DNA from 2 places in the Glutamicibacter arilaitensis Re117 genome. Region 2 is predicted to be linked to the other one. Evidence: predicted binding sites of a transcription regulator. Region 2 holds the regulator's gene; the other holds the start of a gene.
The links. The regulator LexA, encoded in region 2, represses DNA repair genes until DNA is damaged. The targets are predictions, from matches to a motif close to TCGAACANNTGTTCGA.
Positions count from the first base shown of each region.

Region 1: the regulator LexA is predicted to act here: its motif matches at 1,590-1,605, upstream of ruvA (Holliday junction branch migration protein RuvA).

Region 1 is NC_014550.1:1,984,786-1,990,069, forward strand. It holds gene ruvB (Holliday junction branch migration DNA helicase RuvB) at 1-935, opposite strand, end outside; gene ruvA (Holliday junction branch migration protein RuvA) at 963-1,580, opposite strand; gene ruvC (crossover junction endodeoxyribonuclease RuvC) at 1,688-2,287, opposite strand; gene AARI_RS09535 (YebC/PmpR family DNA-binding transcriptional regulator) at 2,291-3,049, opposite strand; gene pdxT (pyridoxal 5'-phosphate synthase glutaminase subunit PdxT) at 3,053-3,664, opposite strand; gene AARI_RS09545 (aldo/keto reductase) at 3,822-4,655, shown strand; gene AARI_RS20285 (hypothetical protein) at 4,701-4,826, shown strand; partial or broken gene AARI_RS09550 (DUF6226 family protein) at 4,839-5,284, shown strand, end outside.
Region 2 is NC_014550.1:1,234,840-1,240,123, reverse strand. It holds gene AARI_RS06165 (histidinol-phosphate transaminase) at 1-918, opposite strand, end outside; gene AARI_RS06160 (LysM peptidoglycan-binding domain-containing protein) at 1,000-1,353, opposite strand; gene lexA (transcriptional repressor LexA) at 1,612-2,331, shown strand; gene AARI_RS06150 (glycoside hydrolase family 76 protein) at 2,388-3,443, opposite strand; gene AARI_RS06145 (ATP-dependent DNA helicase) at 3,582-5,284, opposite strand, start outside.

The sequences.
Region 1 (5,284 bases), 750 kb from region 2:
CCCATCAGTCCTTCGCGCACCAGATATGGCTCGGCCACAGTCTCCACGGTTTCGGTTTCTTCGCCTACGGCGATGGCCAGGGTAGATAGACCCACCGGTCCCCCGCCGAACTTGGTGCACAAGGCTTCAAGCACGCCACGATCCAGGCGATCCAGCCCGCGGGCGTCTACCTCATACATGTCCAAGGCGGCAGCGGCTGCCTTGGCATCGATTTCTTCAAGCTTGTGCACCAAGGCCCAGTCGCGCACACGGCGCAACAGGCGGTTGGCGATACGCGGGGTACCGCGGGAGCGTCCGGCAATTTCGGTGAATGCGGCCGAGGTGACCGATAAGTCGAGCATCATCGCAGAACGGCGCAGCACCAGTTCCAATTCCTTGACTGCGTAGAACTCCAAATGGCCGGTGAAGCCGAAGCGGTCTCGCAGGGGGCCGGGCAGAAGGCCGGCGCGAGTGGTTGCCCCGACCAAGGTGAAAGGTGGAAGTTCCAACGGGATGGCTGTGGCGCCAGCTCCCTTGCCCACGATGATGTCCACGCGGAAATCTTCCATGGCCATATAGAGCATTTCTTCTGCCGGCCGGGACATGCGGTGGATCTCGTCGAGGAAGAGCACTTCGCCCTCGCTCAAGGAGGAGAGAATCGCAGCTAGATCACCAGCATGCTGGATAGCTGGGCCGGAGGAAATACGCAACGGGGCATTCATCTCCGCAGCGATGATCATCGACAAAGTCGTCTTGCCCAAGCCGGGAGGGCCCGAGAGCAAAACGTGGTCGGCGGTGCGTTCACGGATTTTCGCTGCTTCTAGCACCAGTGAGAGCTGCTGGCGAACGCGCGACTGGCCCACGAAGTCGTCGAGGTTGCGCGGGCGCAGGGCCGCTTCAATGACGCGTTCCTCGGGTTCGCTGCCAGCGCTGGTGAGCCCGGTGGAATCATTCATGATCAGATTGTTCCTCTCGCAGACCGCTTAGGCGCGGGTTCCGCTAGACATGCTGCGCAATGCGGCACGCAGGATTTCGGCGACATTGCCAGCGGCAATGACATCCGGGTCAGCCTTGGATAGGGACTTCAAGGTTGCGGTGGCGTCCTTTTCGCTCCAGCCCAGGCCGGTGAGCGCTTCGATCACCTGTGGCTCCCAAACGCTCACGTTGCCACCGCCGGAGCTTGAAGGAACAGGGGCGCCGGTTGGCACCAGCTTGCCGTTCAATTCCAGCACAATACGGCTTGCGCCCTTGGGACCAATGCCAGAAACCTTGGTGAAGGCAGCGGTGTCCTTGGTGTTGGCCGCGATGCGGACCTCTTCTGGAGAGTGCACCGCCAAGATGGCCAGACCGGTACGTGGACCAATGCCTGAAACGGAGATCAGCACCTCGAAGACATCGCGTTCCTCAGCGGTAGCGAAGCCGAAAAGGGTCATCGAGTCTTCGCGCACCACCATGGAGGTGAAAACCGTGGCTTCCCGACCTGCATGCAACGCAGATAGCGTCCCCGGGGTGGCGTTGACCAGCATTCCGAAGCCGTTGACGTCAATTACCGCGGTGTTCAAAGCAACCGCTTGCACGGTGCCGGTCAATGAGCTGATCATGCCACTCCTTGGGATATATGTTCGATCAAACCCAGTTTATCGAAGATACCTACGAATATCGATCCATCTGGCCCGCCGGTGCGTCGAGACCGCTGTCCCGAAGGTCGTTAGCGTCGAACCGCGCGCCGTTTCGCCGAAGCTTCAGCGGCAATCCACGCCTGCTGCGCCGCAGTGAGCTGCGAAGAGCCTCCCGCAGCAGCAGCCGAGGCTGACGCGTGGGAACCGCTCGCGGCTCCACGCCAACCATGGGTGATGGCCAGCGCTACAGCATCAGCGGCATCCGCTGGCTTGGGCGGTTCATCAAGCCGGCAGATCTTCGCGACCATCTTGCCAATGGCCACCTTAGTAGCCTGCCCAGAGCCGGTAACCGCCGCTTTGACTTCGGTCGGCGTGTGCATTGCCACGGGGATCCCGCGACGGGCAGCGGCGGTGATTACGACGCCGGTAACCTGCGCGGTGCCGATCACCGTGGAGACGTTCGCCGAGGCAAACACGCGTTCCAAGGCCAGCACATCTGGCTTATGCAGGTCCAGCCACGCATCGATCGCGTCCGCGATCTTCAATAGCCGGGCATCGAGCGGAGTGCCCGGCGGGGTGCCGGCGACGGTGACGTCCACCAGCGAAACTTGCCTGTTTGCAGCGACGTCGACCACGGCAAGACCACAGCGGGTCAAGCCGGGGTCGACGCCCACAACACGTAAGGCCAAGCCTTACTGCTCTTCGTCCAGCGCGGCGCGAACCTCATCGGACAGATCAGCGTTGGTGTAGATGCCCTGGACGTCGTCCAGTTCTTCCAATGCGTCGTAGAGCTTCAGGAACTTGCGGGCACCGTCTACGTCCAGATCGACCTTCATGGATGGAATGAATTCCATTTCGTCGGATTCGTAGGCGATTTCAGCTTCGTCCAGAGCAGCCGCGACAGCACGCAGATCCGAAGGATCGCAAACGATGGCGAAGTTCTCGTCCTCGTCCATGATCTCGTCGGCACCGGCATCCAGTACGACCATCAGCAGGTCGTCTTCGGTCAGCTCGCCCTTAGGCAGGCGGACAACGCCCTGGCGGTTGAACAGGTAGGCAACCGAACCCGGGTCGGCGATGGTGCCGCCATTGCGGGTGATGCCCACGCGGACCTCGGATGCCGCACGGTTCTTGTTGTCGGTCAGGCATTCGATCAACAGAGCCGAGCCCTGTGGGCCACGTGCTTCGTAGATGATCTCGGTGTAGTCGACGACCTCACCGGTCAGGCCGGCACCGCGCTTGACTGCACGGTCGATGTTGTTGATCGGCACGGAGTTCTTCTTGGCCTTGCTGACAGCAAGTTCCAGTGCTGGGTTGCCGGCCATGTCGGCACCGCCGGCACGGGCAGCAACTTCAATGCCCTTAATGAATTTAGCGAAGGCCTTGGCGCGCTTGGCGTCGATCGCAGCCTTCTTGTGCTTGGTAGTTGCCCATTTGGAGTGGCCTGACATGCTTTAAGCGTCTCCTCGCGTGAGATTGATGAAATATTGATGGATAGCAGTGCTGCCGGTGACTTCCGGGTGAAAGCTGGTTGCCAACAAATTTCCCTGGCGTACTGCAACAATTCTACCCTGTTCGCGTTCCGACCTCGCTTGGACGGTGCTGATCACCTGGACCCCTGGACCGATTTGCACGGCTTCTGGTGCGCGGATGAACACGGCTTCGAGGTTCTGGCCGTTGAAGTCCAAGCGGTACTCGAATGAATCGACCTGGCGTCCGAAGGCGTTGCGCTTCACCGTCATGTCGATACCGCCGAAGCTCTGCTGAACGGCGCCATCGCGTGAGATTGCGGGGTTTTCGATGCGATCTGCCAGCATGATCATCCCGGCGCAGGAACCATAGGCAGGCATTCCGCCGGCGATGCGTTCCTTGATGGGCTCCGCTAACCCGTAATTGCGCGAAAGCCTGTCGATCACCGACGATTCGCCCCCGGGAATCACCAGCGCGTCGACCTGCGCCAGTTCCTGGATCGTGCGCACCATCTGCGCTGGTTCGCCGAGCCGCTCCAAGGAGGCCAGATGTTCGCGGAAATCCCCTTGTAGAGCGAGGACGCCTATGTTCGGCATGGTTCTAACCTTCATGGTGTTCGGTGGTTGGCTGCACGGAAAGGCGCCGAAATAACGTTAAACCCACGGAGCCCATGCGCCGGTTTTGTGTCCCGGTGTGTCGCGGATTCTTCGAAGCCTCCTGCCCGCCGGCGATCATTCTTGGTAGGTTCAGGACATGATCTCCGATATTTCTTCTCTCGAACTTGCCGGTGGCGTGAGCATGCCTTCGATCGGATTGGGGACCTGGCCCATGCGCGGACAGGAAGCGGCTGATGCAGTGCTCTCTGCACTGGAAATCGGCTACCGCCGTATCGATACAGCCGAGAACTATCGCAATGAAGATGCCGTAGGCCAGGCGTTGGCCAGCAGTGGACTGGATCGGGATGAATATTTCGTCACCACCAAGTTCAATAAGCAGTGGCATTCGGCAAAAGGCGTGCGCCAGGCGTTGGAGAACTCCTTGGCACGCTTGGGCCTGGAGCATTTGGACTTGTTCTTGATCCACTGGCCCAACCCCGAGCAGGGCACCTACGTTGAAGCCTTCACGGAGCTGGGCAAGCTTGTGGAAGAGGGCAAGATCCGAGCCGCCGGCGTTTCGAATTTCAAGCCCTACCAGCTGCAAAACGTCTTGGATGCCGGTCTCGTGCCAGCGCTAAACCAGATCCAGATTGACCCCGAGCGGCAGTGCATCCAATGGCAGGGATTCAACACCGAGCATGGTGTGCGCACCGAAGCGTACTCCCCCTTGGGCCGGAAGCAATCGGACTTCCTTTCACATCCAACCCTTGCCCGTATCGCCCAGGCGCATGGAAAGAGCAGCGCCCAGATCACCCTGCGCTGGCATGTCCAATCCGGCCGAGCGGCAGCACCCAAATCAGCCGACCCGCAACGGCAGGCCGAGAACTTGGATGTTTTTAATTTCCAGCTGACCCACGAGGAAATGGCAGCCATCAATGCCATGGATACTGGTGCTGGCCCGTTCACTGATTCTGACGAGTTCGGACACTAGGCCTCATCTAATGCCGGCATACTCAATGGCAAGGAGAACCAGGTCATGCTTCATGGCTACCAGCGTCCGGAAATCGAATGGGCAGATTACTTTGACGAGCACGGCACGCTGATCCCCTACGGACAGCGCTGGGATGGGCTACCTCAGGCGGAGAGTTATTCGGTTACCTAGCACCCGCAACGCTTTGCCCCGGTGAAGCTGGTTGCCCAGGCGTTGCTGGATTGGATGCAAGGGAATTTTGAGGTGCGCTGCTTTGAAGATCCCGAGCTTGCCAGGCAACTGCACGTTGATCCAGGCGAGGTGGTGAGCTCTGTTCGGATCATTCCGGCAGATTCACGTTGTGCTCCTGCAGGCATAGTCATCACCACTTTTCCCGGGGTTCTTTTGGAGCTCGGGGCGCTGTACCAAGCGGTATTTCCCAATTGCGGTTGCGACGGATGCGACGATGATGTCCCCGAAATCCTTGATGAACTAGAGACCCTGGTGGGGTCCGCCGTCTGCGGCGCTTTTGTCGAGATCCTGCAGAACGGCACGGGCCGACTTGTGCAACGTTTCGATTCTGCGGAGACGGGATTTGCCGAGCAGGCTAGCGCCCTCGACGATATTTCACCGGCACGGCTAGCCAGAGC
Region 2 (5,284 bases):
GACCGAAGGCTTGAGGCCAAGTTCCTTCAGTCGGGTGACAATACGGTCGCGTTGCGACTTGATGTCTTCAACTTGGGCCAGCAACAGCTCAATGTTCTTCAACGCGGCAATGGCGGTCGCTTGGGTAACTGCCGAGAGGTGGTACGGCAACCGCACCAACCGGATCGCGTCAGTAACTTCAGGAGCTGCAGCCAAATAGCCTACGCGTGCGCCGGCCAGCCCGAAGGCTTTGGACATGGTGCGCGAGACGATCAAACGCTGGCGGCCATCGAGCAAGGTCAGTGCGGATTTGGTGCTGGCCAATGAGAACTCTGCGTAGGCTTCGTCGACGATCAGCACGCCGTCATGCTCGCTCAGGGCTTCATACACTTCGGTGATGACGTCCAGGCCAAGCGCCGTGCCGGTGGGGTTGTTGGGCGAGCAGAGGAATACGATATTCGGCTTGTGCTCGCGGACCTGTGCGGCCGCGGATTCAGCGGACAGGGTGAAATCTGCAGCGCGCGTTCCGGCAATGTAAGACGTGTCTGTTCCACTAGCAAGCAGTGGGTACATGGAGTAGGTAGGAGCGAAGCTCATCAGCGAACGGCCAGGACCGCCAAAGGCTTGCAGGATTTGCTGAAGGATTTCGTTGGAGCCGTTAGCAGCCCAGATATTTTCCTTGGTCAGCGAATGCCCCAGGTAATCGGCGAGCAATTCACGCAGTTCGGTGAATTCGCGGTCCGGGTAGCGGTTCAACGTTGCCGCAGCCTTAGCCACTTCTTGGGAAATGGCGTCTACGACTGTTGGTGGCAACGGATGGGTGTTCTCGTTGACGTTCAGCTGAATGGGCACATCAATTTGTGGTGCGCCATAAGGGGATAGCCCGCGGAGATTCTCACGCAAGGGCAGCTGACTCAAAAGTTCACTGCGGTCATTCACGCATCAAGTCTACGTGCGCAGTGTGCCTGCAGGTGAATCCGCTACGAGGGCAGGTAACAAACCTGAGGCAGGTGGTGCAAGCTAGCCGGCGAGGACCGGAATGGACAAGGTCTCGCCGATCTGGATTTCGCTGCTGTTCAACGCGTTCAATTCTGCGATGTGGTCGACTGCGGAGGTTACGTCATAGCCAGTGGCGTATTCCCGTGCCAGACTCCACAGGGTATCTCCTGGAATAACGGTGACGTCCACGGTTTCGATTCCCGCCGGAGTGTTCGCTGCAGCATGCGCGTCGGAAGAAAACATTGCGATGAAGAACGCTGCTGCGACGGTGAGTGCAAAAATAGGCAGTCCAACCAGCACGGCCCATCCGCGGCGGTTGATGCGGATCTTCAGTGGCGTCTGGGTCTGATTTGAGTCAAGTGCGACGGTAGCCATGACTTTGTCTCCTCAAAAAATTCAAGTGATGCGAATGTGTATTCGAAACTATCGATTCGAAAACTTGTTCTAACTTCGTATATCTGTTCTAACAGAGGTTTGCAGGACTTGTCCAGAAGTTTTCGAACAAATCTTTGAAAGAAGCTCGCTTATCTACTAAGATTTCGAAGTAGACGAGCAATGAAAACATCACACCATCTAGCTCCGACAGTTTGGACTTACGAACTTTCGAATATTTGCTAGGGAAGGCAAAATCTCATGTCAGCTTCACAACGCACTCCCCGATCGAATGCACGTTCGCTGACGATACGCCAAAAGAAGATCCTGGAGACGATCCAGCGGTCTATCGGCAAGAACGGCTATCCACCATCGATGCGTGAGATTGGCGACGCAGTTGGCCTCAAGAGCCTTTCGAGCGTGACTCACCAGTTGAGCCAGTTGGAAAAGCTGGGCTACATCCGTCGCGATCCACGCCGTCCGCGCGCCATGGAAATCCTGCTCCCGCTGCAGCTGGCCGAAGATTCAGAGGCTGCTGAAGCTTCGAAACCAGCAGAGCCGGTCATCAACGAAGACGCCAAGATCATTGAGCTGAGCACTTCCGCTGACACGACCATGGTCCCGCTGGTAGGTCGCATTGCCGCTGGTGGCCCAATCCTGGCCGAACAATCCGTCGAAGATGTTTTCTCGTTGCCTCGTCAGCTCGTTGGACATGGCGAATTGTTCATGCTCAAGGTATCCGGCGATTCAATGGTTGACGCTGCGATTTGCGATGGCGACTGGGTAGTTGTCCGTCGCCAGCAGACGGCAGACAACGGGGATATCGTCGCAGCACTGCTCGACGAAGAAGCCACGGTCAAGACGTTCCGCCAGCGCGATGGGCATACGTGGTTGCTTCCGCAGAACTCGCGCTACGAACCAATTTTGGGCGATGCAGCAACCATTATGGGACGTGTCGTCTCCGTGATGCGCTCACTCTAATAGTTGCCCCTCGATTGCGCTGGTGCTTGGCACCAGCGCAATCTTCGTTTGATGCGCTAGCGCCCAGTGCTTGATTCGAGGCCGGCCGCGGCGCAGAAGATCATCCAACGCTGCACTGCTGCTGAAAGCCGGCGTGGCTCTTGGTCTTTTAGATGATGCGAGGTCGCCATGACCAGCGTCTTGGCGGTGTCGCGGCTAGAGGCCTCCAACCGCTCATCGGTGGCGGCAAGAGCCAGGTAGCGGCAGAGGATCCCCGCAAACAGATTGCCATCTCCTCCATGGTTGAATGCCAGCACCCCTGATTCTGAGGCCAGGGACTGCGCGGTCGCTTTGATCAGCACCTGGGCATGAGCCAGGTCCGCAGGTTCGCCGAGCTCAAGCAATGCACCAAGGACGGTTCCCTGGTTATAACTGTAGACCGCTGGTTCCAGCCGGTGTCCGCGTTCATTTATCCGCAGTCCGTCCAAGTACAGCCCGTGTTCAGAGCTGAACAGCTTAGCTTCCAGCCATTGCAGAAGCTCACGCGAGATATCCTTCTGTCCTGTACGGGCGAAGAACAATGCCGCTGGCGCGTTAGCGGGCGTGTTTTTGAAGTCCCGCTTCCTGGACCAGTACAGGCCACCGTCCAGTACATCATCCTTGCCTTGATGAAGCTGCTTGCCCAGCACTCGCACTGCCAGCTGTGCATGCTTGTTCTTCTTACCGGACGCCTCATGGGTGAACCGAACCAAGCGTTCGCTGGCCAGGGCCAGCCATGCCATATCGTGGAAAAAATAGTTGGGCAGGACCCCGAAGTTCCGCAGGTGGATGCCACGCAATAAGGCGTTGGCCAGGGCTAGTGCTTCGCCAGCCAGCTTGTCGTTGCCTTCATTCAGGTACGCGTAGCCATCATCGATGATGGCATCCAGGTAATGAGCCTGCCACCAGTAGTTCCATTCACTGAAGGGATGCGAGAGCCCGTTGAGGTCGCTGAGCATGCTTCCATCGAGCAATCGTTGCGCTGTGCTGTAGCTGCGTCCAATCCACGTTCCAGGCAACCCCATGAGGCGATGCCCAAAGCGAGCGTGGGTATCGATCGCGGTTTGATGTGCCAATACCTGCATGGAATCCATGGCGCCTTTCCGACTCAAGAATTATCGCTTCTAATGCCGACATTAGCGCATCAGGAAACCTTCAAGCCGCTGGCGGTTAAATGACTTGAGCTGCCCCTTATCCAAGGGCAGCTCAGAATCATATGTTGGCAATGGCTGTTATTCGCCCGGGTTCAGACGCTTGAGAACACCGGAGATGACCTTCTTATCAACCGTTGGCCACATCGGCGGCAAGGTAGCTTTCAAGAAGCTTCCGTACCGTGCCGTGGCCATCCGCGAATCAAGGATCGCTACAACGCCCTTGTCCCCAACCGAGCGGATCAAGCGCCCAGCACCCTGGGCCAGGCGGATCGCCGCGTGCGTCGCGGCAACCTGCATGAACCCATTGCCACCGTGTTTGGCTACGTCCTCAGAACGGGCCTTGGAGATGGGATCATCGGGGCGCGGGAAAGGGATCTTGTCGATGATCACCAGGCGGCACGAATCACCGGGCACGTCCACGCCCTGCCACAGGGTCATGGTTCCAAAGAGGCAGGTGTCCCGTTCGCTGCTGAATTGCTCGACCAGTGATTTCATGCTGGCTTCGCCCTGGCACAAGATTTCGACGTCCAGGCGCTCGCGCAAGATGCTGGCTGCTTCTTCTGCAGAACGCTTGGAAGTGAACAACGCCAAGGCGCCGCCACCCGAGGACTTGATCAGGTCTTCAATCTCATCCAAGGTCTCGGCCGCTAGCTGACGGCCGGGCTTCGGCAGGTGCTTGGCGACATAGAGGATGCCCTGCTTCGGGTAATCGAAGGGACTGCCCACGTCCACGCCGGTCCAAGAGGGTGCGCCAGCACCCATCAAGCCCAGGGAACCTGCGACTGAATCAAACTGCGATCCGATGGCCAACGTGGCGCTGGTCAAGATGACCGTGCGTCCGTCGAACAGGCCTTCGCGCAACTTGCCGGCTACCGACAGTGGCGCCACGTTCAAGGTGGCCGGCTGAGTTTCATCAGCCTCGACGTAGCCTCGGCCTTCGACGAATTCGCGTGGACGGGTGGTGTAGAGGACCTCGCGCCGCTCTTCGCATTCGAGCATGCGAATCGCATCATCCATAACGGCTTGCAGCTGGGAGCGTGCGGTCTGCCGACCGCCATCGGCCGGCGCATTGGCTTCCGGCTTGGACAATGCCAGCGCCAAGCGGGCCTGCTCCACAATGTCGTTCAGGGCAATGCCCATATCTTCGCGCAGGCCCTGTTCCAGCAAGCCTGTGGGCACGCCGGTCAGCGCTTTCTCCAAACGGTTGGCGGCCTTGACCATTTCATCGACGTTGACACCGCAATGGCGTTTGGCTCCACCAGCAGCGGTCAGCACCATGCGCGAAGAAAGCGCACCAGAAACCGAACTGGTGACACGATCTTGCAGTTCGTGGGCCTCATCGATGATCGCGACTTCAAAGTCCGGCAGGACCGAAAGCCCTTCAAAGGCCGAAACCGCCAGCAGCGCATGGTTGGTGATCACCACATCGGATTCGGCCGCGCGAGCGCGCGCCATTTCCGAGAAGCACTCGTCGGCCATCGGGCACTTCTGCGAGCCGAGGCATTCCATGGCCGAGACCGAGACCTGTTTCCAAGCCTTGTCGCTGACGCCGGGCACCAGCTCATCGCGGTCACCGGTTTCGGTCTCTTCAGCCCATTCGCGAAGTTTCATCACTTCGCTGGCCAGTGGAGAGTAGGTGGTGCCAGCAGGTACTGCTGGCTCATCCATGGAGAACAAGGTGCCCTCATCATCCGGGTACCCGCCACCGAGCTTGTACTGGCACAGGTAATTGGAGCGGCCCTTGAGCAGGGCCACGTCCATTGGGCGCGAGAGCTTGCCCT